Regions from separate parts of the Mesorhizobium sp. CNPSo 4684 genome, predicted to be linked through region 2. Evidence: predicted binding sites of a transcription regulator. Region 2 holds the regulator's gene; the other holds the start of a gene.
What was found. The regulator HrcA, encoded in region 2, represses chaperone genes, less so after heat shock. The targets are predictions, from matches to a motif close to GTTAGCACTCNCNNNNNGNGAGTGCTAAC.
Positions count from the first base shown of each region.

Region 1 (3,065 bases), on a different contig from region 2:
TCCTTGGAGATCGACACCTTCTTGGCGCGGCCGAGCATGTTGAGGCCGACATTCTCGAGCTTGATGCCGAGGTCTTCCGAGATGACCTGGCCACCGGTGAGGATGGCGATGTCTTCCAGCATGGCCTTGCGGCGATCACCGAAGCCCGGAGCCTTGACGGCGGCGATCTTCAGGCCACCGCGCAGCTTGTTGACGACCAGCGTGGCCAGAGCCTCGCCTTCGACGTCTTCCGAGATGATGAGCAGCGGCTTGGAGGTCTGCACGACGGCTTCGAGAACCGGCAGCATGGCCTGGAGGTTGGAGAGCTTCTTCTCGTGCAGGAGGATGTAGACGTCCTCGAGCTCGGCAACCATCTTGTCGGCGTTGGTGACGAAGTAGGGCGAGAGATAGCCGCGGTCGAACTGCATGCCTTCGACGACTTCCAGCTCGGTCTCGGCGGTCTTGGCTTCCTCAACCGTGATGACGCCTTCGTTGCCGACCTTCTGCATCGCTTCGGCAATCATGGCGCCGACCGACTCGTCGCCATTGGCCGAGATCGTGCCGACCTGGGCAACTTCTTCGGAGGTCTTGATCTTCTTGGCAGCCTTGCCGAGAGCCGCGACGACTTCGCTGACAGCCAGGTCGATGCCGCGTTTCAGGTCCATCGGGTTCATGCCGGCGGCAACGGCCTTGTGGCCTTCCTGGACGATCGACTGCGCCAGAACGGTCGCGGTCGTGGTGCCGTCGCCGGCGATGTCGTTGGTCTTCGAAGCAACTTCGCGGACCATCTGCGCGCCCATGTTCTCGAACTTGTCTTCAAGCTCGATTTCCTTGGCAACGGTGACGCCGTCCTTGGTGATGCGCGGGGCCCCGAACGACTTGTCGATGACGACGTTGCGGCCCTTGGGGCCGAGCGTGACCTTCACCGCGTCGGCGAGGATGTTGACGCCGCGCAGCATGCGCTCACGGGCGTCGCGGGAGAATTTTACGTCTTTGGCAGCCATGTTTTAGCTCCTGGCAGGGGCTTGCGATAAAGCCCGGAATTCAGTTGACGGTGAGGCCGATAATCAGCCGATGATGCCCATAATGTCGGATTCCTTCATGATCAGAAGGTCTTCGCCACTGAGCTTGACTTCGGTGCCCGACCATTTGCCGAACAGGATGCGGTCGCCAGCCTTGACGTCCAGGGGAACCAGCTTGCCAGCTTCGTCACGAGCGCCGGAACCAACGGCGATGATCTCGCCTTCCTGCGGCTTTTCCTTTGCCGTATTCGGGATGATGATCCCGCCGGCGGTCTTGGATTCGGATTCGACCCGGCGAACGACCACGCGGTCATGAAGCGGGCGGAACTTCGACTTTGCCATTTTTTCTTCCTCGAATGAGAACGGTGAGAACAGTTCCTCCATCCGGCGAGGCCGCCGGATAGTTAGCACTCACCTAAGGCGAGTGCTAACGCGGTCGTGAGATAAGGCTGCAGGCTCGCACTAGTCAAGATGGAAGGGACAGGGCGAAGAGCAAAAAGCTGCTTTCGCCGACGCCATCCCCGCCGCCTTAGACACACGGCAGCGGGAGGGGGGCAAGGGAGCTAACGCAATCGGAGGTGCTCGTCTTGGTGTGCATCGCCTATGTCCAGCCGATCACGCGTGGCGAGCTGTTGTCCTTCTTCGCACGCTCGTCTGCGGGTGTGGGCTGGCCACCCATTTAACGATCGACGTGTCGAATGATTTCGCGGCGCCGTCCGATTTCCTCCGTTAAAATCCGGAGGCGATTGCATCGAAATACGGGTCTCAAATCGCAAATTGCGGTGGGACCGGCCCCTCGGCGCATGACGAGCTAACTACTGCTTCCCCGCCCTTTGTGAATCCAGCTCTTCGCCTTCGACCGGAGTGGTATCGATGGTCCTCGACTGGAGGCGCTGCAGTTCTTCGAGACGTTCGCCGTTAACGGTGTTGGGATCAAGCCGCTCGTTGAGATTTATGGTCGTCGCGACCTCGAGGCGCCCCGCCCCGGGGTCGCGCAAAGGAACGCGGCGGCAAGCTCCTCGCGAGAATAGCCGTCGTTTCCAAACCGTTTGCCGCCGAGGTCACGGTCAAAGTGCATGGCATGCCGGGTCCAGTGCACCTCGTTTGCGATTGCTGTCTAAACGCCTGCGCATCCCAGAAGGTCTTGAAGGCGGGCGTTTGAATAACGGAACCGAGCAGTCAGCGCATGACGGATGTTGGCCGCATCGCGGTGAAGAAGGCTTCGGCATGGGCAGTTCGCCCATTCGGGTTCCGGACGCGCCTGTCGACCTCGCTCCACACTTCGCGAAGTGTTTGCCAAGAGCGTGGAAATGATGACTGCATGTTCGACCGAGGCGCTCTAAACGGCCCGGCTGCGGCCACAAGACATCGACGGGCATCACGCCAAAGCATTTTTATGCAGTGGGGCGAAACCCGGGCATTGCTGATCATGCGATCGTCAAGACGATCGTCGATTACGGCAACTCTTGCGTCGCCACGCGCAGCTGACATCAAGAACGAGTGAGAATCGGATGGCGGGCCGGATGTGCTTGCCAAAGCAGTGCCTTCCCGTTCAACCAGGTTTCTGCCAGTCGCGCATCCGTACTTTGCAGTGCACCTCACCGCGAAAGATGGCCGTACAGATCAGCGAGGTGAAGCAGTATTTGTCTCAGATCTCGATTTATGGGGTCTTGACGGCGAAGCGCGCGGGCACATGCACAACGCTCGAGGCGCACTGTCGTGATCAGCTTGTCGACAGCTTCCCCATTTAACATAACAGACAGGGTTGGTCGCACTGGACGAACATCGGCTGCCGATGCTCACGATGCATGCCTGCCGAGGGCTGTTAAAGGGTAGTTTGTTCCTGATTTCCGGCACGTCAAATCCAGCCCAGCTTCGATGCCTCTATTTTTGAAGGGAGGAACGGATGGATTTCGCCTCGACGAAGTGGGAGCGTGTAAAGTCGGACAGCGCGGGCCGGCAAGCGGGTTCACCCGCGGTGCCGTCCGCAGATGCGACGACCTTTGAGCGGCAGCTGAACGAGGTCGCCAATTCCCGTGGCGGCAGAGCAATGCCGGCGGCCTC
Region 1 is NZ_JBWLUX010000077.1:110-3,174, reverse strand. Features, by position in the region: partial or broken gene groL (chaperonin GroEL) at 1-983, opposite strand, end outside; gene groES (co-chaperone GroES) at 1,047-1,343, opposite strand; gene AC04SG_RS32665 (zincin-like metallopeptidase domain-containing protein) at 1,954-2,100, opposite strand; partial or broken gene AC04SG_RS32660 (3-oxoacyl-ACP synthase) at 2,285-2,480, shown strand; partial or broken gene AC04SG_RS32655 (hypothetical protein) at 2,908-3,065, shown strand, end outside.
Region 1: the regulator HrcA is predicted to act here: its motif matches at 1,405-1,433, upstream of groES (co-chaperone GroES).

Region 2 (26,194 bases):
GAGGACTCGAACCTCCACTCCTTGCGGAACACGGACCTGAACCGTGCGCGTCTACCAATTCCGCCATCTGGGCTGGTGCGGGCTCATGTAAGCGGGCAAGCGACAGGTGTCAACGCGCTTTTTCAGAGCATGATCCCGAAAAGTGGGAACCGGTTTTCGGAAAAGATCATGCTCAATCAAGAAACGCCTGCGGCGACGCGCCGGCTCAGCCTTCCAGCACGTCCTTCGACGCCACGGTGGAATCGGCGTTGAGCTTGTAGATCACCGGCACGCCGGTGCCGAGCTCGAGCTTGACGATCTCCTCGCCGCTCTTGCCGTCCAGCGCCATGATCAGCGCCCTGAGCGAATTGCCGTGCGCTGCGACCAGCACCGTGCCGCCCCTCAGCACATGCGACTGCATGTCGTGCAGATAGTACGGCCAGACGCGGGCGCCGGTGTCCTTCAGGCTTTCGCCGCCGGGCGGCGGGACGTCGTAGGAGCGGCGCCAGATGTGCACCTGCTCTTCGCCCCACTTCTTGCGCGCGTCGTCCTTGTTGAGGCCGGAGAGGTCACCATAGTCGCGCTCGTTCAGCGCCTGGTCGCGGATCGTCTTGAGGTCGCTCTGGCCGACGGCGTCGAGAATGTGCTGGCAGGTCTTTTGCGCCCGGATCAGCGCCGAGGTGAAGGCGATGTCGAATTTCATGCCGCGCGCCTTGAGCTTCGCACCGGCTTCCTTGGCCTCCCTGTGGCCCTGCTCGGTCAGGTCGACATCGCGCCAGCCGGTGAACAGGTTCTTCAGGTTCCATTCGCTCTGGCCGTGGCGCACGAGCACGAGAGTTCCCGACATGTTTGCTCCTTCGAGTTTGTGGATGGGTCTGAGCAATTCCAGGAAAAGTGTGTAGCGGTTTTCCGTCCGGAATTGCGTAAGAAAAATAGATGCCTCAGCTCAGGCCGAGCACGTCCCGCATCGAATACAGTCCAGGCTTCTTCGCGCGAGCCCAAAGCGCCGCCTTCACAGCACCGCGGGCAAAGATCGCGCGGTCCTCGGCATGATGCGACAGGGTGATGCGCTCGCCGGTGCCGGCCAGGATCACGCTGTGGTCGCCGACCACCGAGCCGCCACGCAAGCTGGCGAAACCGATCGTTCCAGGTTTGCGCACGCCGGTATGGCCGTCGCGCGCGCGCACATCGTTGCCGGCAAGCGCAATACCGCGTCCCGCCGCCGCCGCTTCGCCGAGCAGCAAGGCGGTGCCTGACGGCGCGTCGACCTTGTGCTTATGGTGCATTTCGAGGATCTCGATGTCGAAATCGTCGGCGTCGAGCGCGCGCGCCGCTTGTTCCACCAGCACTGCCAGCAGATTGACGCCGAGGCTCATATTGCCGGATTTGACGATTGTCGCGTGGCGTGCCGCGGCTTCGATCTTGGCGTTGTCTTCCGCCGAACAGCCGGTGGTGCCGATGACATGGGCAATGCGCGCCTGCGCGGCGTAGCCGGCGAACTCGACGGTAGCGGCCGGAGCGGTGAAATCGAGCACGCCGTCGGCTTTGGCGAACACCGGCAGCGGGTCGTCTGAGATCGTCACATTGATGATGCCGATGCCGGCGAGCTCGCCCGCATCCTTGCCTAGATAGGGCGATCCGGCGCGCTCGACCGCGCCGACGACGCGCGCGCCGGGGATCGAATGGATGGCGCGGATCAGCGTCTGGCCCATGCGGCCGGCCGCCCCCACCACCACCAGGCCCATATCGCCGGATTCGCTCATACGGTCCTCCCCAACACCTTCTTTCCACGCGAGCGCGGCAGCGGAGTTTGGATTGGCTTGGCGTCGTCGACAAGCCCCAGCCCCTTCTTGCCCTGCACGCGGTGGAAGCGGGCGTAGACGCTGTGCGGATCGGCCATCAGCGAGGCGTGCGTGCCTTCCTCGACCAGCCGGCCCTGCTCCATGACGATGATGTGGTCGGCATTGACCACGGTAGACAGACGGTGCGCGATCACGATGGTGGTGCGGCCGGCCATGACGTGGGTGAGCGCTTCCTGGACGCGGGCTTCGGCCTCGTTGTCGAGCGCCGAGGTCGCTTCGTCGAGCAGCAGGATCGGCGCGTTACGCACGATAGCGCGAGCGATCGAGACGCGCTGGCGCTGGCCGCCCGACAGCGTCGCGCCGCTTTCGCCGACCGGCGTGTCGTAGCCTTGCGGCTGCTGGCGGATGAAGTCGTCGGCCGCGGCCTGGATCGCCGCCTGCTCGATCTCGGCATCGGTGGCCGAAAGCCGGCCATACCTGATGTTGTCGCGGATGGTGCCTTCGAATAGATAGGGCGACTGCGAGACATAGGCGATCGAACTTCGCAGCGAGTGTTTGGTGACTTTGGAAATGTCCTGGCCGTCGATTTCGATCGTGCCTGCATCGACATCGTAAAAACGCTGCAGCAGCGCCACCAGCGTCGTCTTGCCGGCGCCCGAAGCGCCGACGATGGCTGTCATCTTGCCGGCGGCGGCGGTAAAGCTCAGATCCTGCAACACCGGCACTTCCTCGACATAGCGGAATGACACGTTGTTGAACCGCACGGCGCCGGTGGTGAAATGCGCCTCTGTGGCGCCTGGCGCGTCGCCCTGCTTCGGCTCGCGGTCGAGCAACTCGTAGATCATGCGCGCATTGACCAGCGCTCGCTCCATCGAGACCTGCATGCGCGCCAGACGTCGCGCCGGGTCATAGGCCAGGATCAGCGCGGTGATGAACGAAAACACCGCGCCCGGCGGCTGGCCGAGGACCAGTGCCCGATAGCCGGAATAACCGATGACCGCGGTCACTGCGAGGCCGGCCAGCATGTCGGAAATCGGCGACAGCCGTTCCGAAACGCGGGCGATCTTGTTGCTGCGCTGTTCGGCGCTGGCGGCGAGGTCGCCGATGCGGCGCGACAGCTCCTCCTCCATGGTGAAGGCCTTGACGATGGCGATGCCTTGCGTGGCCTCCTGCACGGCCCCGATCAGCCGGGAATTGATAAGCACGGATTCCCGGTTGATCTTGCGTACCCGGCGCGTGATGTAGACGACGGCCCAGATCAGCGGCGGTCCGATCAGCAGTGAACTCAGCGACAGCACCGGATCCTGGTAAATCATGACGCCGACAAGGCCGACCAGCGTGACGGCGTCGCGGGTGATCGAGACGATGGTCAACGACAAAAGGTCGCGAATGCCGCCGACATTCTCATTGACCTGCGCCGCCAGCCGGCCCGAACGCGTGTCGTTGAAGAAGTCGACGCCGAGCTTCATCAGATGATCGAAGATGCGTCTCTGGTAGCGCGCCACCAGATTGTTGCCGATCGTGGCCAGCGCCACCGCCTGGCCGTAGCCGGCGAAGCCGCGGATCATGAAGGCGCCCATGAAACCGGCGCAGATCCACAAGACGGCGCCACCCTGCCGTTCGTAGAAGATCTGGTTGACCATCGGCGCCATGATCCAGGCGCTGAAGGCCGTCGTGGCCGAAACCAGCAGCGAACAGATGATGGCGACGGCATAGTGCCAGCGATAGTCGCGGCTGTTTTCAGCCAGGATACGGCGCAGCACCGCCGAGACCTCGGTCGGCCGCACCTTCACTCTGTTTGGGCTTTGAAGTGTCAAATCTGCAGCGCTTCGTCGGTTTCCTGGGTAGAGCGGGCTGAATTTGGCCCCCTCTTAGCGCCCCGGCTACGGCTTGCCTATGGCGAAACTTCGTCGCGGCCGGGATCGCAGCCTGAAACGGGCCCAAGGAAAGGCAAAGCGGATCACGCCCGCCAGCGCCGCCCCGCGGTCTGGACGCCGAACAGCGACGGGTTGCGGGCATAGGCGGCGAGCCCGAGAAGGGCTGCCAGCGGGTGGGTGATGACATAGACCGGCATCGTGCGCATCAGCGCGCTGTGCGGCGCCTTGTCCTCGAAGGCGGCGCGGAAATTGCCTTCCTTCAGAGCCGGCACGATCTTTTGCGCGATGCCTCCGGTCAAAAACACGCCGCCGCGGCTCATGAACACCAGCGCCAGGTCGCCTGCGGTGCGGCCGAGGCAAGTGACGAACAGCGCCAGCGCTTCCTCGGCGACGGCATCGGTCTTCGCCAGTGCCGCCCCGGTGATTTCGGCCGGCGTGGTGAAGGGAGAAGGTTTTCCGTCGGCCTTGGCCACCGCCCGGTAGACATTGACCAGGCCGCGCCCGCAGAGGATCTGTTCGCCTGAAATGCGCCCTTCGAGCTTCTCGATATGCGGGAACACCTCGAAATCGCGTGGTGTGCGCGGCCCGATATCCATATGGCCGCCTTCGCCGGGCACCGGTATCCAGTGGTTGAGCGCATGGACCAGCCCGGCGACGCCGAGCCCTGTGCCGGGGCCGAGCACGACGCGCCCGGCATTCTCCTCCGGCGTGCCGCCGCCGATCTTTTCCATATGCTCTTCGCCGAGCGCCACGACGGCCAGCGCCTGCGCCTCGAAATCGTTGAGCACGACGATGTCGCTCAGGCCCAGATTGGAAAACATCTGCTTCGGCTTCACCACCCAGGGACAGTTGGTGAGCGGGATCTCGTCGCCATCGACCGGCCCGGCGATCGCCAGCACCGCCGAATTCGGCCGGATGGACGAGCGGTCGAGCACCGCCGCCTGGATCGCCTCGTCGATGGTGTTGAAATTGGCCGTCTGCACGATCTGCGGCTCGCCGGCTTCCGAATTCGCATCGAGCACGATCGAAAAGCGCGCATTGGTGCCGCCGATATCGCCGATCAACACTGGAAACCGCAACGCTGCGTCGTCGTCGCCTGACATGCTCTTGATCGTCCCCTTTGCGACGCCGTTGCGCCCGTTTCAATCGATTGACTAGCGCATGACCCAGGAAAGGGGAAGCGTCAGGTCGCCTTTACTGTCCGACGTTTGCCGGCGGCCGTCGCCTCGGCAGGGGAATGCCGATCTCCGGCGTCGCGGTGTAGGCGTTAGCGGCGCTTGGCAGGCCCGCCGCGTTGCCGTTGATGGGCGGCAAAGGCGCATCAGGTTCGGGCGCCCTGGCCGCGATCGGCACGCCGCCGCCGCGATAGGTGACGGCTTCAACCGAGTCGGCATCGGGCTGGTCGAGCACGAACTGGCATTGTTTCGGCAGGTTCGCCATCGTCATCACGTCGCGCGCCTTGGGCGCGTCCGGGTTCTTGTTGGGCCTCCACGGCTCCGCGGTGAACCACCAGGCCAGCGGCTTGCCGCAGCCGTCATCGTCTGGTGTCGCTTCCTGTCCCTTGCAGTTGGGCGAGCCCGGCTGGCAGCCGATACGGATATGGAAATGATAGTCATGGCCCCAGAACGGCCGGATCTTGCGCAGCCAGGAACGGTCGCCGGTGACGGTGTCGCAAAGCTTCTTCTTGATGCCGGGATTGACCAGGATGCGCTCGACTTCCCGATAGCTTGCCGCACGCTTCAGCAGCTGCGTGTGCATCGGCTTCCACAGCCTGTCCTTCACCAGATGCGTCTTGTCGTCGACCATCAGCGTGGCGCTGATGTTTTCGCGCTCCTGGGTCGTGAGCTTGCGGTCGGGCATCGGCGTCAGCCAGATGTCGGCGTCGAGCCCGATCTGGTGCGAGGCATGCCCGGTCAGCATCGGCCCGCCGCGCGGCTGCGAGATATCGCCGATCAGAAGCCCCGGCCAGCCGTCGGCGGCGGCATCGCGCGACAGTTTCTCGATCAGCGCGATCATCGTCGGATGGCCCCAGCGGCGGTTGCGCGATGGTCGCATCACCTCCCAGTTCTGACCATCCATCGGAATGGCGACGCCGCCGGTGAAGCAGCCCTTGGAATAGAAGCCGAAGGATTGCGCCGCGGCCACCGCCGGTAGTTTCTTGGCGCCGAACAGGTCTTTTGCCCTGGGCTCGGCCGTGATTGCGCCCGCCACCAGTCCGGCCAGCGCCACGATCGCCAGCGCCGCCGTCAGGAACGGCCGCCTGCCGGGCAAGGATCGCATCGAAATCGTCATGAGCCCCCTCTGCTGCAGGCCGCTTATTCAAGCGAATCATAGCACGCCCGGCGCCGCGTTTCGATTATCTACCCTTGATCGGGCTGCGCGGCTCGCCATCGCGCCAGCTCCCGTCAGCCCACATCTGGTCGAATGCCTGGCGGTAGTCCGGAAAGCGGAACCGATAGCCGGCCGCCTTGATCGCTGTGTTGGCGACGCGCTTGTTCTCGCCATAGAAAGACCGCGCCATGGGCGAAAGTTGGGCAGTCTCGAAAGGAATTTCGGGCGGCGGTTCGACGCCCATCAGCGAAGCGGCATAGGTGACGACATCCTGCGGCGGCGCCGGCTCGTCATCGGTTACGTTGAAAATGCCGCCCGTATTGCCGTCGACGAGATGCCACAGCGCACCGGCAATGTCGTCGCAATGGATACGGTTGAACACCTGGCCGGGCTTGACCAGCCGCCGCGCGGTGCCGTTCTCCAGATTGACCAGCGCATTGCGACCCGGCCCGTAAATGCCGGAAAGCCGCAGGATAGCCACCGGCTTGCCGATCTCGCGGCCAAGCTCCAGCCAATCCTGCTCGGCCGCCACGCGCATCACCGAGCGCTTCGACACCGGCCGGCATGCCGCCGTCTCGTCGACCCAGCCGCCGCCATAGTCGCCATAGACACCGACGGTGGAGAGGTAGCCGATCCAGCCAAGGGCGGGCATCGCTGTTATCGCCAGGCGCGCGGCGTTGAGCACCGGGTCGCCGGCCTCCTCCGGCGCCACGGAGACGATCAGATGCGTGGTATTCTCCAGCGCCTCGCCAGCCTCAGGCGTCAGCGCGCCGTCGAACAGTAGCGGCGCGATGCCAGCCTGCTTCAGTGATTCGAGTTTTTCAGGCGAGCGCGAGGTGCCGAAAACCGTCGCCTTTTCCTCGTTGGCACGGGCAAACGCCTTGCCCGAATAGCCGGCGCCGAAGATGAAGATCTGCTTTTCGCTCATGCATCCGCCTCAATCGGCAGCGCGGACAGCCATTCGTCGCGCACTGTCGTGTTGGTTTCGGTTTTCGAGTAGGCGGCGGCCAGCTCGGCAAATTCCGCGACCGGCACCAGCCGCGCCAGCGCCCAGATGGCCGCGCCACGCACCAGCGGCGAGGCATCGTCCAGCAAAACGCGCACCGAACTGGCCAGCGAAACATCGCCGGAATTGCCGGCTGCGATCAGCACGTTACGGACAAAGCGGTCGCGGCCGATGCGTTTGACCGGCGAGCCGGAGAAGAAAGACCGGAACGCCGCGTCGTCCAGCTGCAACAGCTCCCCCAGCACCGGCTCGCGTAATTCGTCGCGCGCGGCGAGTTTTGCTTCGGAAGCGGCGCGGGCGAACTTGTTCCACGGGCAGGCGGCTAGGCAATCGTCGCAGCCATAGATGCGGTTGCCGATCTTTTCGCGGAATTCGTGCGGGATCGGGCCCTTGTTCTCAATGGTGAGGTAGGAGATGCAGCGCCTGGCATCGAGCCGATATGGCGCCGGAAAGGCATCGGTCGGGCAGGCGTCGAGGCAGGCGCGGCAGGAGCCGCAATGGTCTACCTCGGCTGCATCGGGCGCCAATTCCGCCGTGGTGAAGATGGTGCCGAGGAACAGCCACGAGCCGTGCTCGCGGCTGACCAGATTGGTGTGCTTGCCTTGCCAGCCGAGCCCGGCGGCCTCGGCCAGCGGCTTTTCCATCACCGGTGCGGTGTCGACGAACACCTTCACGTCGCCGCCGGCCCGCGCCACGATCTTGCCGGCAATCTCCTTCAGCCTTCCCTTCATCACCTCGTGATAGTCGCGGTTCTGCGCATAGACCGAGATCGCGCCGCGGTCGCGCCTTGCTTGCAGCGCACGCGGATCATGGTCGGGGCCGTAATTCATCGCCAGCACGATGATCGAGCGTACTTCGGGCCACAGCGTCGACGGTTCGCTGCGCCGCTCGAGTGTCTCGGCGATCCAAGCCATCGATCCATGAAAACCATCGGCGACGAATTCGGCGAGCCGTCCCGGCGCAAGCGGGATCGAGTCAGGCGTGGTGACGGCCACCGCATCGAAGCCGGCGCGCCGCGCCTCCGCGTCGATCAGCGCGCGCAGGGTTTCGCGTTTAGAAGTCGAGGTCCGCATAATGCGACACCGGCGACAGGCCGCGCACCCGGTCGGAGAGCAGCGGCCGGAAGGATGGCCGCGATTTCACCCGCGTGTACCATTCGCGCGCCGCGGCATGCTCGCGCCAGTCGATCTCGCCGAGATAATCCAGCACCGACAGCGTCGCGGCCGCTGCCAGGTCGGCATAGGTGACCTTGCTGCCGGCCAGCCAATGACGGGTGCCTGCCAGCCAATTGGTATATTTCATGTGCTGGCGGATGTTGGCGCGCGCGGCCCGGATCGCGCCAGAATCGGGCGAACCGCCGCCCGCCGTCTCCGGCATGATCGGCTTCAGCACCCGTTCGCGCACGAGATGCCTGGTCACTTCGCTCTCGGCCTTGTTGAGATACCAGTCGGTCAGCCGGCGGATCTCGGCGCGCTGCATCGGGTCTTCGGCAAACAGGCGCTTGTCGCGCTTCAGCACACCGCGCGTCTCGTCGAGATATTCGGCAATCACCATGGCGCCGACGATCGGCACGTCGCCCTCGGCAAGCAGGATCGGCAAGGTGCCGGCCGGGTTCAGCGCCAGGAACTCCTTGCGCCGCGTCCACGGTTTTTCCTCGATCAGCGCCAGCTCCTCGCCATACTCGCCAAAGGCGAGGCGAACGAAGCGGCAGGTGGCAAACATCGGGTGATGGAAAAGCGTCAGCATGGTTCCGCGATAATTCAGCGCACTGGCGAATCGCAGGGCGCACCGGTAAGTCTTGGCGGCCCGTCATGCGGCCGTCACGGTATTGCGACCTATAGGGGGACTTCCGCGCCGTGACAAGCAAGCCCTTTTGCAAGCCGTTTCCTTCCGTCACTTGAATGCCGAGGTTGCCATGGATAGCCACACCTTTGTCGAAGCCCTGCTGCTCGGCCTGCTCGAGGGGCTGACCGAGTTCATCCCGGTGTCCTCCACCGGCCATATCCTGCTTGCCGGCCATTTCCTCGGCTTCCATTCCACAGGCAAGGCCTTCGAGATCCTGATCCAGCTCGGCGCCATCCTGGCGATCCTCAGCGTCTATTTCCGCCGCCTGTGGCAGATGCTGCTCGACCTACCGCATGACCGGCTGACGCGGCATTTCGTCCTCGGCATCCTGATCGCCTTCCTGCCGGCGGCCATCATCGGCGCGCTGGCGCATGATTTCATCAAGACCATCCTGTTCGAATCGCCGCGGCTGATCTGCATCATGCTGGTCATCGGCGGCGTCGTGCTGCTGGCGGTCGACCGCATGAACCTCAAGCCCGTCTACCGCGACGTCGAACGTTTCCCGACCCGGCTCTATCTGCAGATCGGCCTGTTCCAGTGCCTGTCGCTGATCCCCGGCACGTCGCGCTCCGGCTCGACCATCGTCGGCGCGCTGCTTCTGGGCGTCGACAAGCGCGCGGCGGCGGAATTCTCCTTCTTCCTTGCCATCCCGACCATGGTCGGCGCCTTCGCCTTCGACCTGTTCAAGAACCGCAATGTGCTGACCACGGCCGACTTGCCGATCATCGCCATCGGCTTCGTCGCCGCCTTCGTCGCCGCGCTGATCGTCGTCCGCTTCCTGCTCGATTACGTCTCGCGCAACGGCTACTCGCTGTTCGGCTGGTGGCGCCTGGTGGTGGGTGGTGTGGGCTTGGTGGCGTTGATGATTTGGGGGTGAGGAGTGGTCCGCGAAGCGGACGGAAAGCCAATTGCTTGGCTTTCCGAACGACGAACGCCCTGAGCCAGCGAAGGGCGAGCGACGCCTGTCACTAGCCCCTCAACTCCTCCCATAAAACGCATTCTCCACGTGCACCGGCCAGCGCCAGGGCAGCACCGCCACCATGTCGAATCGCATCGACAGCTTTCCGTAATCCGGCTGCCGCGACAGCCAGATGTCGGCGGCGCCCTCGATGCGGCGCTCGGATTCATGGCCGATCGCCTCCATCGCTTCCATCAGCGTGCGCCGCGCCTTGACCTCGACGAACAGCACGAGGTCACCGCGCCTGGCGATCAAGTCGATTTCACCGAAGCGCGTGCGATGGCGGCGCGCAAGGATGCGGTAGCCCTTCAGCATCAGCGCCGCTGCTGCCAGCCACTCGCCGCGATGGCCGCGCCGATAGGCCTTTTGGCGGCTGGCGCTCGGGCGCTCAGCCACCTTCGCCTTCTCCAGCGGCATCCCTGAGCTCAAGCAGCCGCCGGTACAGCGCCTGCTTCTGCCCGCCGGTCATCTTCGCCGCTTCCGCCGCAGCCTTGGAGGCCGGCATTTCGGCGGCCAGCGACAGAAGCAGCCGGTCGATGTCGGCGGGTTGGTCGGCCTTGACCTCGGCGGGGCCGACACAGATGACGATCTCGCCCTTCGGCGTGTCGGCCGCCGCATAGTGGTCGGCCAGCGCCCGCAACGTACCGGTGCGCATCTCCTCAAAGGTCTTGGTCAGCTCGCGGCCGATGGCTGCCTTGCGCTCGCCACCCAGCGCCTCGACCATGGCAGCCAGCGTTTCGGCCAGCCGGCGTGGCGATTCGAAGAAGATCAGCGTCGTCGGCACCGCCCTGAAGGTTTCGAGCTTGGTCAGCCGCTGCCCTGATTTCACCGGCAAGAACCCGGCAAACAGGAAGGCGTCGGACGGCAGGCCCGACGCCGTCAACGCCGCCAGCGGCGCCGACGGACCCGGGATCGGCACGACGCGCAGGCCGCGCTCCTGCGCCTCGCCGACCAGCCGGTAGCCCGGATCGGAGATCAGCGGCGTGCCGGCATCGGAAATCAGCGCCACACTCTGCCCGGCCTCAAGCGCTGCGATCAGCTTCGGCCCGGCCTCGCCGGCATTGTGCTCGTGATAGGCGGTGGTGCGGCGGCGGATGCCGTAGCGGTCGAGCAGCACGCGCGAGACGCGGGTATCCTCGCAGGCGACAATGTCGGCGGCGGCCAGCGTTTCCAGCGCGCGCAGCGTGATGTCGGCGAGATTGCCGATCGGCGTCGCCACCAGATAGAGCGCCGGCTCGAGCGGTCGGGCCGGCATCTCGGTCTGGCCGATCACATAGCTGCGTTTTTCGCCGGTCACCGCTCACTCTCCGTTCAGCCCTGTTTGGCACGGCGCAGGCGCGGTTGCAAAAGCCCGGCGTCCCGCCTCAACCTGACCGCCCCAAACCTGACGCCGATGTAATCCGGCCGCCATGTCTTTGCCATAGTGGGGAACGAAACCGTGGCCGGCGGATTGAATACCTGAGTCTCTTGAGGAGGAGGACAGGATGGACAGCCTCAAATTGCAGGACGTTTTCGAGCCCTACTATGCCGGGCGCAACCGCGTGCCCGTGCCAAAGGACAAGCGTCTGCTCGCCAAGAGCGAGACCAGCCTGACCAGGCGGGCCACCACCCCCTTGCCGACGAATGTCAGGCTTTCCGACAATCAGCCCCAGCCAAGCAGCACGACGGAGCACTGACCGGACGATGCCCAATCGCTTCGATATCTTCATCACCCGTCTTGAAACCAAGAGCGCCAGAGAAGGCGTGCCGCCGCATCCGATGAACGACCAGCACAGCGTCCGCCGCGACAAGGCCGACGCCAAGCCGGCCCGACCCGGCAACGCGCATGCCGCAAAGGACCGTGGCAAGCGCCGCTTCAAGCACGACGCTTGATCCCACAGACCTTTGCGGTTGGGCGAGACGGTTGATCCTTCGTCATCCTATGGCGAAGCAAGGAGCGTAGCGACGCGGCGCAGACCATAGGATCCATGCCGTGACATCAAAGCGTCGCAACGGTCCAGAATTCTGTTCTGCCGAATTCCTAGGCTAAGGTCGCGGCATGGATCCTCGGGTCAAGCCCGAGGATGACGAAGGCGTGGATGCCAACGCCCCGCATCTTGTTCAACCGAGATACCGCGAAACGCGCACCTCCAACAGACGCACCAGTTCCGGGTCCATGAATTCATAGTCATCAGGGATGTCGAGGCAGACCACCCGCGCCTTCTTCAGGCTCGCCTTGAATTTCTTCTGCAATTTGGTGCGGTGCGCCTTTTCCATGACGAAGATGATGTCGGCCCACGCCACCAGTTCATGCGTCAGCGGCGTGTCGGCATCGTGATTGGTGCCGGCCGACTCAACCTCGATGTCCCTGCGCTTGGAAAACACCTGCTCGGCAGTCGGGCTGCGCAAACGATTCTGGCTGCAGACAAAGAGGACGTTCCTCAAGAGTTTCCATCTTTAGTTATTGGCTATTGCCCTGGCTAGAAACCCAAACTGCGCTCCGCCGCGTGCAATTACTCATCCCATATCTCTCGTATCGATTTTGTCAGAGGGATGTACTGATCAATAGTAAGTCCATAAAGATCGAATTCTATAGAATCATCCTTGGCGATCGCTCTAAGCCTGATGCCGATGAAGGTGATAAAGCTGGTTACGACGCTGAATTCACTCAGATTGGCTGTCTTTCCCTTGGTGAGAACTTTTCCGTTCTTGATAAAAATTACTTCTGCCTCATAGAAATCTTCGTCTTTCGACGGTTTAGAGATCTCGCCCAGTCCAAACTCGAACACATCATCAGTGTTCAATGTCCGCAGCGTCTCGTGGATCAGGAACTTCATCGCAGGACCATCTGGATACGGCGCGGGCACGCCTTCGGTTCAACAAGCCGAACTTCTAGCATCCTTACTGGAGCCGATAAATCGTCCACCACAGACTAGCCACTTGGCCTGTGGGCTTACCGCGCCAGATCCGCCACCACGGCGTCGAGCACGATCATGCCGGCCGGCGTGGCGCGCAGCCTGGCGTTGCCGATAGGCGCCACCAGCCCCTCGTCCTGCAGCACCGACAGCCGCGCGCTGGACAGGCCGCGCCCGGAAAACGCCTCGTAGCGGGTAAGGTCGATGCCTTCAGCGAGCCTGAGCCCCATCAGCAGGAACTCGTCGGCCTCCTCCGAACGCGTCAAGACTTCGCCGCCGGTGACGCCATGGCCCTTGGCCTCGACCAGATTGGCCCAGGTCTCCGGCATCCGCTCGGCGATGGTGACGGTGCGGTGGCCGTTCTCGATGAAACGGCCATGCGCGCCCGGCCCGACGCCGACATATTCGCCATAGCGCCAGTAGGTCAGATTGTGCCGGCTCTCGGCGCCCGGCCTGGCGTGGTTGGAAATCTCGTAAGCCGGCAAACCATGCGCTGCGGTCACCTCTTGCGTCAGCGCGTAGAGATCGGCTGCCCGGTCATTGTCGGGAATGGTGAATTTGTGCGCGGCATGCAGGGCGTGGAACGGCGTGCCTTCCTCGATGGTCAGCTGGTAGAGCGACAGATGGTCGGCGGCGTGGTCGATCGCCTGTTCGAGCTCCGCCTGCCAGGCGTCCAGCGTCTGGCCGGGACGGGCATAGATCAGATCGAAGGAAAGCCGCGGAAAAATCTCACGCGCCAGCCCGATGGCATGCACTGCTTCCTCGACATTGTGCAGCCGGCCAAGGAAGCGCAAATCCTTGTCGTTCAGCGCCTGCACGCCGAGCGACACCCGGTTGACGCCGGCGGTGCGGTAGCCGCGAAAACGCTCGGCCTCGACCGAGGACGGATTGGCTTCCAGCGTCACCTCGATGCCATCGGGCACGGTCCAGTTCTTGGCCACGGCGTCGAGCACCGCCGCCACCGTCTGGGGCTGCATCAGCGACGGCGTGCCGCCGCCGAGAAAGATGCTGGTCACTTCGCGCGGCCCGGTGCGCCCGCGCATCGTCGCGAGCTCGGTCTCGAAGGCGCGGGCAAAACGCTGCTGATCGACCGGCTGGTGGCGGACATGGCTGTTGAAGTCGCAATACGGGCATTTGGCCGCGCAGAACGGCCAATGGATGTAGACGCCGAAGCCCGGGCTGCGGTCCAGCGGCATCTCAGGCCGAACCAAGTCTGGCGCGGGCGAATTTCTGGAAGGCGCGGGCGCGGTGCGACAGCGCCGTTGGCTGGCCGGGCTTCCAGCCATGCTTCTCCTCGGCGCTCATCTCGCCGAACGTCTTGTCGAAACCGTCAGGCAGGAAAACCGGGTCGTAGCCGAAGCCGAGCTCGCCGCGCGGCGGCCACACCAGCGTTCCCTCGGCCTCGCCGCGATAATATTCGGCTTCGCCGTCTGGGAAGGCGAGGCAGATGACGGCGACAAAGCGGCCTGTTCGTTGCTTGGGCTCGGCCGCGCCGACCTCCTGCAGCGCCACTTCGGTGCGCTGCATGGCCATGCCGAAATCGCGAGTGCCTCCCGGGGTTTCGGCCCAGTTAGCGGTGTAGACGCCGGGTGCGCCGTCGAGCGCGTCGACGCAGAGGCCCGAATCGTCCGACAGCGCCGGCAGGCCGGTGGCTTTAGCCGCCGCAAAAGCCTTGATATAGGCATTTTCCTCGAAGGTGGTGCCGGTCTCGTCCGGTTCCGGCAAGCCGTAGTCCTTGGCCGACTTCGCCTCGAAGCCGAACGGACCCATCAGATCGGCGAATTCGCGCAGTTTGCCTGCATTGTGGCTGGCGACGACGATCTTTTTTCCATCGAGAGAATGCATCAAAGGCCCCAGATCCGTGGCTCGGCGAATTCGATCGAATTGCCCGAGGGGTCGCGTATGTAGATCGAACGCCCGCCTTGCGGCCATTCGAATTCGCTTTCGATGGCGATGTTTTTCGCCTCAAGCTGCGCCTTCCAGCGCCCGAGTTCATCCGCGCTCGCCGCAAAGCACAGATGCCCCTCGCCGACCGTGCCGTGCGGCGGCACTTTCAGCCGCGCATCCGGCGCCGGCGGCACTTTGGTCGCCTCGGCGTTGAAGATCAGCAAAACGCCGGCGCCGCAGCGGAAGAAGAGATGGCGGCCGTCGACCTTGCCGAGGAGGTCGAGGCCGAGCACATCGCGGTAGAAGGTTTCTGCGGCCGCAAGATCGGTGACGTAGAGAGCGGATTCCAAAATAGCAGAGGGAGTCACGAGGCACCCCCCACTGCCCTGCCGGGCATCTTCCCCGCAAGGGGGGAGATTGGCAGTTCCGCTGGCAGCGTCTCAACGTTGATGGTTGGCGAAAACGGTAGCGACCTCTGATCTCCCCCCTTGCGGGGGAGATGGCCGGCAGGCCAGAGGGGGGTGTGAAGGATCGCCGACGTCATCGCAGTAAATTCAATCAGGCCACAGCCATCTGCTGCAAACTCACCAACCTTTGGATGCCCTTCTTGGCCAGACCCATCAGCTCCGCGAACTGCCCTTCGGAGAAAGGCTCGCCCTCGGCGGTGCCCTGGATCTCGACGATGCCACCCTTGCCGGTCATGACGAAATTGGCGTCGGTGCCGGCCGACGAATCCTCGATATAGTCGAGATCGATGACCGGCTGGCCGTCATGGATGCCGCAGGAAATCGCCGCGACATGGTCTTTCAGCACTTTGGCAACGCTGGCCATCTGCCGTGCTTCCATCCAGCGCAGGCAATCGTAGAGCGCCACCCAGCCGCCGGTGATCGAAGCCGTGCGGGTGCCGCCATCGGCCTGGATGACATCGCAGTCGACGGTGATCTGCTGTTCGCCCAGCGCCTGCAGGTCGACGACCGCGCGCAGCGAACGGCCGATCAGCCGCTGGATCTCCAGCGTGCGGCCGCCTTGTTTGCCGGCAGAAGCTTCACGGCGCATGCGTTCGCCGGTCGAGCGCGGCAGCATGCCGTATTCAGCCGTCACCCAGCCCTTGCCGGAATTGCGCATCCAGCCCGGCACCTTTTCCTCCAGGCTCGCCGTGCACAGAACATGCGTGTCGCCGAATTTCACCAGGCACGAGCCTTCGGCGTGTTTGGACACGCCGCGCTCGAAGGAGATAGCGCGCATTTCGTCGGCTTGGCGTTTGGAGGGGCGCATCGAGGCCTCTTTCTGTTCTTTTTGCGGTTGCGTGGGCGGCTTGTAGACGCATGCAGCCCATGGCGCAAAGGAAAATGGCCGCAAACGCGGCGCCGTGACCGCATACGGCATGGGGCGATCGCAAGAGCGACGCCGCTGGCCGCAAACGCGGCAGCGGGCGATCTGGAACAGGCGCCGCTGACCGCAAGTGCGGCAGCGGGTTGCGCAGGGGCGAAGGAAGTCTATATCCTTTAGCCGGAGGTTTTTGGCCCGAATGACCAAGGCAGTCACCGAACCCAGTCTGCTGGCACCCGCGCTGCAGTCGCTCGACATGCGCTCGCGCGACATTTTCCGGCGCATCGTTGATTCCTACCTCAAGGATGGTGAGCCTGTGGGATCGCGCAGCCTGTCGCGCATCCTGCCGTCGTCGCTGTCGCCGGCCACCATCCGCAATGTGATGAGCGATCTCGAACATCTCGGCCTGATCTATGCCCCGCACATCTCGGCCGGGCGGCTGCCGACACAGGCGGGCCTGCGTTTCTTTGTCGATGCCTTCATGGAGCTCGGCGATCTTTCCGACGAGGAACGCCGCGTCATCGAGGCGCAGGTGCGCGCCTCCGGCTCGGGCGCGACGCTGGAACACATGCTGACCGAGGCCAGCCAGATGCTGTCGGGCATGTCGCGCGGCGCCGGCCTGGTGCTGGCCACCAAGAACGAGGTGGCGCTGAAGCACATCGAGTTCATCCAGCTTGAGCCGACCAAGGCGCTGGCCGTGATGGTGTCGCAGAACGGCGATGTCGAGAACCGTGTCGTCGACCTGCCGGCCGGCATCACCGTCTCGCAGCTGCACGAAGCCTCCAACTTCCTAAACGCCCATATCAGGGGCCGCACGCTCGCCGAGGCGCGCATCGAGATCGCCCGTATCAAGGACGAGACCAGGGCCGCCCTCGACACGCTGTCGCAGGATCTCGTCGAAAAAGGCCTGGCGGTGTGGGCGGGCGCCGACAGCGGCCTGCCGGCGCGTCTCATCGTGCGCGGCCGCGCCAATCTGCTCGAAAATGTCACCGCCCACGCCGACATCGAATTGCTCAGGCACCTGTTCGAGGACCTGGAAACGCAGGACGGGCTGATCCAGCTGCTCGACCTCGCCGAGGACGGCCCCGGCGTGCGCATTTTCATCGGCTCGGAAAACAAGCTGTTTTCGCTCTCAGGCTCGTCGCTGGTGGTGGCGCCTTACCGCGACAAGGATGCCCGCGTCGTCGGCGCGCTCGGCGTCATCGGCCCTACCAGGCTGAATTATGCCCGCATCGTGCCCATGGTCGACTACACTGCCCAATTGATTACCCGGATGTTGAGATAAGTCCAAAGCCGGCATCACCGCAAAGGAGGGCGCAGAATGGCGCTTGAATCGTTCAAGGCCCAGATCAGTCTGCTGCTCGAGGAAATGGTCAACCAGCCCGAGGACGAGCACGAAATCCAGGAGCAGCTGCGCGAAAAACTTCGCGAAATGCGCGCCATGGGCCTGCCGCTGCCGGACGATCTCGTCGCGCTGGAAAAGCGGCTCGACGACGATCTCGACGTCGAGGAAGAGGACAGCTGACGGGTTTCGCTTGAATCTGCGCGCGCACGCTTCTCTTTTGTGGCGCTCGCGCGATATCTCTTCTTTGCATGACGCCCCGACCGGCGTGAATTCGAGGAGGACAGTATGATCCGGATTGCCGGCTTCGCGAGCCTTGCCCTGCTTGTGGCCACCAGTGCCTTCGCTCAGCAAGCCGATCAACCGCTGCTGACCGGCAAGGACGCTTTCGGCGACTGGAAGGCGGACAAACCGGGCGTGCGCCGGCTGATCAAGCCGCAGGACCTACAGGCGCCCTTTGTCACCGAATCCGCATCCAATGGTCCCGGCGTGGCGGAGAGGCCCGAAGGCGCCAATCCAGTTGTGCTGCCGGGTTTTACAGCGGAGCTTATCGCCTCCGGTATCGCCAACCCGCGCGTCGTTCGCGTTGCTCCGAATGGCGACCTGTTTGTTGCCAACAGCAACGACGACGAGATACGCGTTTATCGTCTCGGAAAGGGTAGCGCAAAACCCGTTCAGAAAGCGATCTTTGCCAGCAACCTGAGCCGACCCTACGGCATTGCCTTCTATCCACCGGGCGACAAGCCGCAGTGGGTCTATGTCGCCAACTCCGACAGCGTGGTGCGCTTCGCCTATCGCGACGGCGATCTGAAAGCCTCCGGTGAACCGGAGACGATTGTCTCCGGCATTCCCTCGGGCGGCCACTGGACTCGCGACATCGCCTTCTCGCCCGACAGCAAGACGCTTTATGTCTCGGTCGGCTCCGAATCGAATATCGCCGAGGGCATGGGGAAGGAACCGCGCGGCGGCCTCGACGCCTGGATCAAATCCATGCCTTCAGGTGCTGCCTGGGGCGAGGAGGACGGCCGCGCCGATGTGCTGGCCTTCGACCCCGATGGCAAGAATGGCCGCATCGTTGCCACTGGCCTGCGCAATTGTTCTGGCCTGACCGTTCAGCCGGCGACCGGTGCGCTGTGGTGCGTCGTCAACGAGCGCGACTCGCTCGGCGACAACATTCCGTTCGAATTCGCAACCACCGTAAAGGACGGCGCCTTCTACGGTTGGCCCTGGTACTATATCGGCAACAATGAGGATCCGCGCCGCAAGGGTGAGCGCCCCGACCTTGCCGGCAAGGCAACCATCCCCGACGTGCTGATGCAGGCGCATTCGGCGCCGCTCAACATCGTCTTCTATGACGGCGGCAATTTCCCGGCCGAGTATCGGGGCGATGCTTTCGTTGCCCTGCACGGGTCCTGGAACCGCGGCGTACGCACGGGCTACAAGGTGGTGCGACTGAAGTTCAAGGATGGCAAGCCGACCGGCGAATATGAGGATTTCATCACCGGCTTCGTCATTTCCAATGACTCCGTCTGGGGCCGGCCTGTCGGCGTCGCGGTGGCCAAAGACGGCGCGCTCATCCTCACCGAGGATGCCAACGGCACCATCTGGCGCATCACTCATGTCGACGGGCCTTCCTGAGCCCTTTGGTTTGGCAAAGAGCTGCCCCAGTGCACGTCCCGATGTATCGCCTTGGGATAGGTATGGATCACCTCGGCCGATGAGACGCGGTCGTCGAAACCGGTATCCCTGAGATTGAAGAGGCCGACCGAGCCGAAGGACTTCTTCGCCCCTTGCGCGAAGCGGCTGTCGCTGAAATCGTGTTCGTAGAGCGCCACCGTGACGTGACCGTCATTGAGCTTCGGCACGTAAACACTGCTGATCGTGTCGTTGGCGACGCCCAGCTGGTTGACGTTGAAGCGATAGACGTCCTGCACCATGCGCCGGGCCGCATTGCCGTTGATCATCCAGTATTCGCGGCGCGATGCGCGGTTCTGGTCGTCAAGCTTGAGCGCTGCCTTGCGGCCAAGCCCGAGCCAGTGCTCGAACACCATCACATTGGCGCCCCAGGGGTAGGGATAATTGGACTTGTCGACGATGCGCCGCACGCCGGTGTCGGGAATCTCATTGGTGTCGACATAGTCCAGCCATTGCAGCTGGAACGACGCTTCCACGTTGAGGTCGCTGTTGCGCGGATCGGAAGCAACGATGCGCCAGTCGGAAACCGGCGGATATTTGGTGTCGAGGTCGATGTAGAATCCGGCCTTGGCAGTGTCGTCGGGGTCCGGGGAGTCGCGCTCTAACGCGACAAGCCGCACCTCGAAACGGTTGTTGACGACCAGCGGATAGATCATCGGATGAACGGGGTGAGCGCCGGGGTTCCGGCTGTCGGTAAAGTACCCAGGCGCTGGGACGATATCGCTCGCGCCCTTGTCGAACAGGCTGAAGGCCTGCCGCCCCTCGAACCACAGATACCATTCCAGCTCGTAACCGCGCGCCTCGGAATAGGGCTTCCATTGCAGAAGCTGGATGTGAAGTCGTTTCGCTAGCATGGGCAGTTCCTGTCGGTGTAGCCGCGCAAGAGCGCAGCTATTAGGGATTGCAAGGTGCGGTGGGGCGGATGGGGGATAGCCGCTCTCCCACGGCGCGTAAGTGAACCATCTCTCGTTATCGGCCGTGCCCTGACGACCGTCCGACCTTGCTGGCGCAATCGAATCCGTTTTACCCCTGCCGGCTTTCATGGCATCAGGGGCACTTCACGGGGTGCAACCGTCATGACCCTCACCGGCTTTCTCGCCTATAGCGCCGCACTCGGCATCGCCGCCGCCATTCCCGGCCCTGGCGTCACCGCGCTTGTGGCGCGGGCGCTGGGCTCGGGCTTCCGCTCGTCGCTGGCCATGTCCTTCGGACTGATGCTCGGTGACCTCACTTATCTCACCGCCGTGGTGCTCGGCCTTGCCTTTGTCGCACAGACCTTCGGCATGGTCTTCCTCGCCATCAAATGGCTGGGCGTCGCCTATCTCGCCTTCCTCGGCTGGCGGTTCTGGACCGCCGGCATCACGCCCGAAACGGTCGAGGCCAGGAAAGGCAAGGGTGGTCTGGCATCGAGCTTCCTTGCCGGCCTCACCGTCACGCTCGGCAACCCGAAGACGATGATCTTCTATCTCGCAATCACGCCGACCATCGTCGACCTGAAGACCATCACGCTCGCCGACTACGGCATCCTGGTCGCGCTCACCGTCATCGTGCTCTTCGTGGTGCTGGTGCCTTATCTGGCGCTGGCCGCCAAGGCGCGCTGGTTCCTGAAATCGCCGCGCGCGCTGAAGGCGCTGAACCGCACCGCAGCCGGCTTCATGGTTGGCGCAGCCGCAGCCATTGCGGCGCGTCAGTAGACCGGTTTCAGCCAATCCATTCCGCCAATCGGGCCATCCGGGAAATGCGTTTCCGGGAGGTCAGCCTTTTCAGCAAGCACCCCACTCGATATTTTCGGCCGGCAGCCTATCTTGCGCGATCGAAAGCCCTATTCTGTCCGCCGATGCCAATTGCCTGACCAATTGCCTGATTTGACTTGGGAGCGAAACCAATGAACAAGCCCGTCTCTTCGCCGCGCGTGCCCGGCCGCGGCCGCGTCTACAATTCGATCACCGAGACGATCGGCGACACGCCGTTGGTGCGGCTCGACAAATTCGCCAGGGAGAAAGGCGTCGTCGCCAACCTTCTGGCCAAGCTCGAATTCTTCAACCCGATCGCCTCGGTCAAGGATCGCATCGGCGTTTCGATGATAGAGGCGCTTGAAGCATCGGGCCGCATCAGGCCCGGCAAGACGACGCTGATCGAGCCGACCTCCGGCAATACCGGCATTGCGCTCGCCTTCGCCGCCGCCGCCAAGGGCTACAAGCTGATCCTGACCATGCCTGAAACCATGTCGGTGGAGCGCCGCAAGATGCTGGCGCTGCTCGGCGCCGAGCTGGTGCTGACAGAAGGTCCCAAGGGCATGAAGGGTGCTATCGCCAAGGCCGACGAGCTGGCGGCGACCCTGCCCGATGCGGTCATTCCGCAGCAGTTCGAAAACCCGGCCAATCCGGAGATCCACCGTCGCACCACGGCCGAGGAGATCTGGAACGACACCGATGGCGGTGTCGACATCTTCGTCGCCGGCATAGGCACCGGCGGCACCATCACCGGCGTCGGCCAGGTGCTGAAGCAGCGCAAGCCCTCGGTGCATGTCGTCGCCGTCGAGCCGGAGGCCTCGCCCGTGCTGTCGGGCGGCCAGCCCGGCCCGCACAAGATCCAGGGCATCGGCGCCGGCTTCGCGCCAAAGATCCTCGACACCACGATCTATGACGAGATCGTCAAGGTTTCAAACGAGGATTCGGTCGCCAACGCCCGCCTCGTCGCCCGCCTCGAAGGCGTGCCGGTCGGCATCTCGTCGGGCGCCGCACTCCAGGCGGCAATCGTCGTCGGCTCACGGCCGGAGAACAAGGGCAAGAACCTGGTGGTGATCATCCCGTCCTTCGCCGAGCGCTATCTGTCGACCATCCTGTTCGACGGGCTGGGGGCTTAGTCCTTACGTCTTCGCTGGACCGCTTGAAAACCGCTGGTGGCTTCAGCCGCCGGCTTGAGCGGAAGGTGGCTTCCGGGTCAAATCGCCCGGCCTGCTTCGTGCAGGTTGGGGAGGATTTGAATGTACAGACTCTACACACGCCCAGGCAGTGGCGGCTTCGTCGTCGAGGCGGCGTTGGCGCTGGCAAACGTGCGATTCGACCAGATCGATGTGCCGAAGAAAGACCCGCCCGACCCGGCTTTCCTCGACATCAGCCCGTTGAACCAGGTTCCGGTCCTGACCTTGCCCGACGGTCAGTCGATAACCGAATCGGCGGCGATCTGCATCCTGCTTGCCGAGCGCCACCCGCAGGCGGGTCTGGCGCCGGCCGCCGGATCGCCGGATCGCGCCGATTTCCTGCGCTGGATGGCGTTCATGTCGTCGGTGCTCTACCCGGCCATCCTGCGTCTATACTATGCCCATCGCTACACTACCGATGCCGAGGGCAAGAAAGCCGTCAAGCAGGCAGCCATTGCCGAGATGGACCGCGGCTTCGCCATTGTCGATGCAGCACTCGAGGAGCGAGATTGGCTGGTCGGCGACGCGATGTCGCTGGCCGACATCTATCTCGTCATGCTGGTGGCCTGGCACCCTGATGTCGACAAGGCGCGGGCGGACTGGCCGAACATCGAACGCCTGTGGTCGGCATTGCGCGCGCATCCGCTGATGAAACGGCTCAACGCATCGCATGAGATGTGGCCGGGTTGAGCGGCGCTCAATTTCGCAGGATCGCCCGTTTCGCCTGCAAGAAGCGGCGCACGGCCGGGTCGCGCTCGAGGCCGATCGCCCGGTCATAGGCTTCGACCGCTTGCGCTGCATTGCCGAGCCTGGCCAGCAGGCCGGCGCGGGCAGCCCAGTAGGGCTGATAGTCGTTAAGCCGCTTGTCGTCGTCAAGCACGTAAAGCGCCGCCAGACCTGCCGCTGCCCCATCGGCCTCGGCGATCGCCACGGCGCGGTTGATAGCCACCACCGGCGAGCCGGCAATCGCCGACAGCGCATCATAGAAATTCCGGATCGCCGCCCAGTCGGTCTGGCGGGTCCGCCGCCGTGTCGCGTGCACCGACTGCACCGCCGCTTCGAGCTGGTAGCGGCCGATGACGCCCATGGTCGCAGCGTGACCGAGCAGCGCTTCGGCCTCGTCGATCAGCGCGTGATCCCACAGAAGGCAATCCTGATCGGCAAGCGGAACATAGTCGCCGGCTTCATCGCGCCGCGCCGGGCGGCGCGCCTCGGCGAACAGCATCAGCGCCAGCAGACCGAGCGCTTCCGGCTCGTCGGGCATCAGCGACGCCACCAGACGCCCGAGCCAGATGCCTTCGGTCGCCAGATTGCGGCGTTGCGTTTCAGTGCCGGCGGGGTCGGTCCAGCCTTCGGCGAAAGCGGCGTAGATCGCTTCCAGCACCGTATCCAGCCGCTCGCCGAGTTCGGCCCGCTCCGGCACGCGGAACGGAATGCCGATCTCGCGGATGCGGCTCTTGGCGCGCACCAGGCGCTGGCCCATCGTCGCCGGCGAGACCAGGAAGGCCGAGGCGATGGCCGCCGCGTCGAAACCCAGAATGGTCTGCAGGATCAGCGGCGCCCGCACGCTGGCCTCGATCGCAGGATGGGCACAGGCAAACATCAGCCTGAGACGCTCGTCGGGCAGGTCTTCGTCATGCATGCTTGCCTCCATCTCCTCGGCCATCAGCTTGAGATGGTCGCGGCTCGCCTCGCTGGTCAGCCGACGGCGCACCGCATCGACACCACGGCGGCGCGCCACCGCCAGCAGCCAGGCCTCGGGCTTCTCGGGCACGCCGGCTTTCGGCCAGCGCTCAAGTGCTGCGGCAAAGGCATCCGCCAGCGCGTCCTCGGCGCCGGCGACATCGCGCGTGCGCGCCGCGAGCCAGGCGACGAGCTTGCCGTAGCTTTGCCGGGCGGCCGCCTCGGCCGCCACGCGCGCGATCTCCGGTCGACTATCCATCACTGGGTCATTTCTGAGAGGCGTACTCGGTCATTTCCCAGATCGGCCGCACCTCGATAGTGCCGGCGCTGGCGCCTGGACAGCGGGCTGCCCATGCGATCGCCGCGTCGGCGTCCTCGGCATCGATCATGTAGAAACCGGCAAGCTGCTCCTTGGTGTCGGCGTAGGGGCCGTCGAGCACATTGGTCTTGCCGTTGGCCGTCCGCACCGCGGTGGCAAGCTGGGTCGGCTTCAGTCTGTCGCCGGCGAGCCACGCTCCGGATTTCTTCAACGCTTCGGTGTAGGCACCGTAGGCGGCGCTGATCTCGTAGGTCTTGTCGCTCGGCGCGGCCGCCATCGCGGCTTCGTTCGCGTATATCAAAAGCATGTATCGCATGGTCTTCTCCTGTTTTTCGAAGGCCGCGTCGTTGCGTGCCGGACGTATGTCGTGTGGCCATGCCCGATTTCGACAGGCTTCAGAAAAACTTTCATCTTCACAAGGAGATTTCGCAAGGACCAGATCTTTCCTGGCTGGACGATGGCGGCACCGGACTGGCAGCGGGCGCGCGCAGCACTATCCTCTGTCGTGGCGGGCACGTCACGCGAGGCATGGGAGGAGAGAATGGAACTCGTGACCCACAAGAAATTCAAGAACGGCCGGTTGATGCCATGGGCAAAGGGCACAGTCGTCAGTGGAGCGAGAGGAACCGTCTATCTCTGCGGCAACACCGCGACATCGGCCGACTATGATCCAGCCGGCAAGAAAGGCGGCGGCTTCGCCGGCGATGCGGCGGCGCAGTGGCGTGAAGTTCTCGGCAACATCAAATCGGATCTGGAGGAACTGGGCAGCAGCCTCGACCATCTCATCAGGCTGACCTTCTTCGTCAGAGGTCCCTTTCCCGACGGCGGCGTTCTCAGCTCTCCCAATTTTCGCCTCGACGTGCTGGACGCGTTCTTCGCAGAGCATTGTCCGAAGCACTGCAGCTACAACAATCCGCCGCCTTCGGAAGTAATCGGCGTCGCAGCCCTTGTCCAGGCCGACATCGTCATCGAGATCGTCGCCGTCGCAGCGCTGCCGGACTGAGGTCGCGGGGATGGATCAGGCGTTCGGCTCGAGCCAGCCGCGATAGCGCACGATCAGCCCGGTGAGCGGGTGCGAGATCTCGACATGGAAGCGGAAGCGGCCGTCCTCGACGCTCTCATAGGATGCCGAGCGCGGGCAGAGCCACATCGGCAGCTTCAGGCCGAGAAAGCTCCAGCGGCGCAGCACCAGCGACAGTCTTCCCTGCTCTGCCACCAGCGCCATGGCGAAGGTCAGCGGGCCGAAGCGCTCGCACAGCCGCCGCCGCGAGCGGCCTTCACCGACGAACTGGCGGCTGGAGAAAGTGTGAGCGCCAAACGTTCGCGTCCAGGTCTCGCCATCCTTGCCGGCATCGAAGCGGACCTGGACCGGCATGTCGGCACTGGCGGGAGGAAATCCAACCAACCAGCAAGATAGCCGGCTAAGAATACCGGCGCCACGTTCAACGCTGCCGCGTCCCTCGGCCGTTCCAACGCGCTCATGCATGGCGCGGATTTCTTCGGGCAGATCCTGCCAGGTGCCGCCGACCACTTGCGGATAGAGGGGCTTTTCGACGTCGGCAGTGTCACCCCTGAAGCCGGTATAGATCGCCTTGCCGGCAAACAGCGCCTGATAGTCGTCAAGTTCCAGGTCGCGTACCGCCGCTCGCGCCCCTGGGGCCGGCGCCTGTCCGTCCAGCGTCTTGCGCACCAGCGCCTCCACCGCCATGGCCGGGATCAGCGGCCCGTCATCGCCTTCGGCCAGCAGATGCCAGGAGCGTTTGATCGCTTCACCCGCCTTGTCGACCCCCTCCACCGCGACGAACATGCCGCCGCGGTGTTCGCCCCAGCGCAGCCGGTTGGACGCCCAGTGCATCAGCGGCGCCAGCGGCGACAGCGACCGCACCAGTCCGATCCGCACCAGCCAGGCAAGGCCGATCAAGGCGCGGTGCAGGATTTCGGGAACCGGCCCGGCGCCCATCCAGATGGTTTTGGCCTGCGGCAACAGGTCCGCCAGCGCGCCCAAATCCGGCACGTCGACCAGCGAAAACAGCGTGCTGTTCAGCGGCACCTTGCCCGGCGCGGCAATCGTGTAGCGCATCTGCTCGGTCAGCGGATGGCCCTGCGCCTTACCGCCATCGCGTTTCAGGTCGACCGGCTGGCCGGCGTAACCGGCAATGGCGCGGATGACATTTTCGCCGACGCCGGCAAAGGGCGACGGCGCGATACCGCCCTGGATTGTGTCGACCCGCGCCATGCCGGCGGAAAGACGACGCACCACCGCTGCGGTCAGCACCGGGAAACTCGACACGCCGGACAGCACGAACAGGCCTGCCTTGCGCGCC
Region 2 is NZ_JBWLUX010000001.1:213,395-239,588, reverse strand. Features, by position in the region: tRNA gene AC04SG_RS01250 (tRNA-Leu) at 1-73, opposite strand, end outside; gene AC04SG_RS01245 (2,3-bisphosphoglycerate-dependent phosphoglycerate mutase) at 206-826, opposite strand; gene dapB (4-hydroxy-tetrahydrodipicolinate reductase) at 921-1,742, opposite strand; gene AC04SG_RS01235 (ABC transporter ATP-binding protein) at 1,739-3,598, opposite strand; gene AC04SG_RS01230 (glucokinase) at 3,742-4,770, opposite strand; gene mepA (penicillin-insensitive murein endopeptidase) at 4,853-5,950, opposite strand; gene AC04SG_RS01220 (SDR family oxidoreductase) at 6,015-6,917, opposite strand; gene queG (tRNA epoxyqueuosine(34) reductase QueG) at 6,914-8,068, opposite strand; gene AC04SG_RS01210 (glutathione S-transferase family protein) at 8,049-8,741, opposite strand; gene AC04SG_RS01205 (undecaprenyl-diphosphate phosphatase) at 8,911-9,717, shown strand; gene AC04SG_RS01200 (YraN family protein) at 9,817-10,194, opposite strand; gene rsmI (16S rRNA (cytidine(1402)-2'-O)-methyltransferase) at 10,187-11,095, opposite strand; gene AC04SG_RS01190 (hypothetical protein) at 11,283-11,474, shown strand; gene AC04SG_RS01185 (hypothetical protein) at 11,482-11,670, shown strand; gene AC04SG_RS01180 (low molecular weight protein tyrosine phosphatase family protein) at 11,899-12,222, opposite strand; gene AC04SG_RS01175 (hypothetical protein) at 12,291-12,614, opposite strand; gene hemW (radical SAM family heme chaperone HemW) at 12,731-13,888, opposite strand; gene rdgB (RdgB/HAM1 family non-canonical purine NTP pyrophosphatase) at 13,890-14,537, opposite strand; gene AC04SG_RS01160 (VOC family protein) at 14,537-14,947, opposite strand; gene rph (ribonuclease PH) at 15,138-15,854, opposite strand; gene hrcA (heat-inducible transcriptional repressor HrcA) at 16,108-17,193, shown strand; gene AC04SG_RS01145 (hypothetical protein) at 17,230-17,433, shown strand; gene AC04SG_RS01140 (PQQ-dependent sugar dehydrogenase) at 17,539-18,888, shown strand; gene AC04SG_RS01135 (hypothetical protein) at 18,867-19,799, opposite strand; gene AC04SG_RS01130 (LysE family translocator) at 20,022-20,639, shown strand; gene cysK (cysteine synthase A) at 20,831-21,811, shown strand; gene AC04SG_RS01120 (glutathione S-transferase family protein) at 21,932-22,558, shown strand; gene AC04SG_RS01115 (RNA polymerase sigma factor) at 22,566-23,810, opposite strand; gene AC04SG_RS01110 (YciI family protein) at 23,818-24,186, opposite strand; gene AC04SG_RS01105 (RidA family protein) at 24,412-24,873, shown strand; gene AC04SG_RS01100 (saccharopine dehydrogenase family protein) at 24,889-26,194, opposite strand, start outside.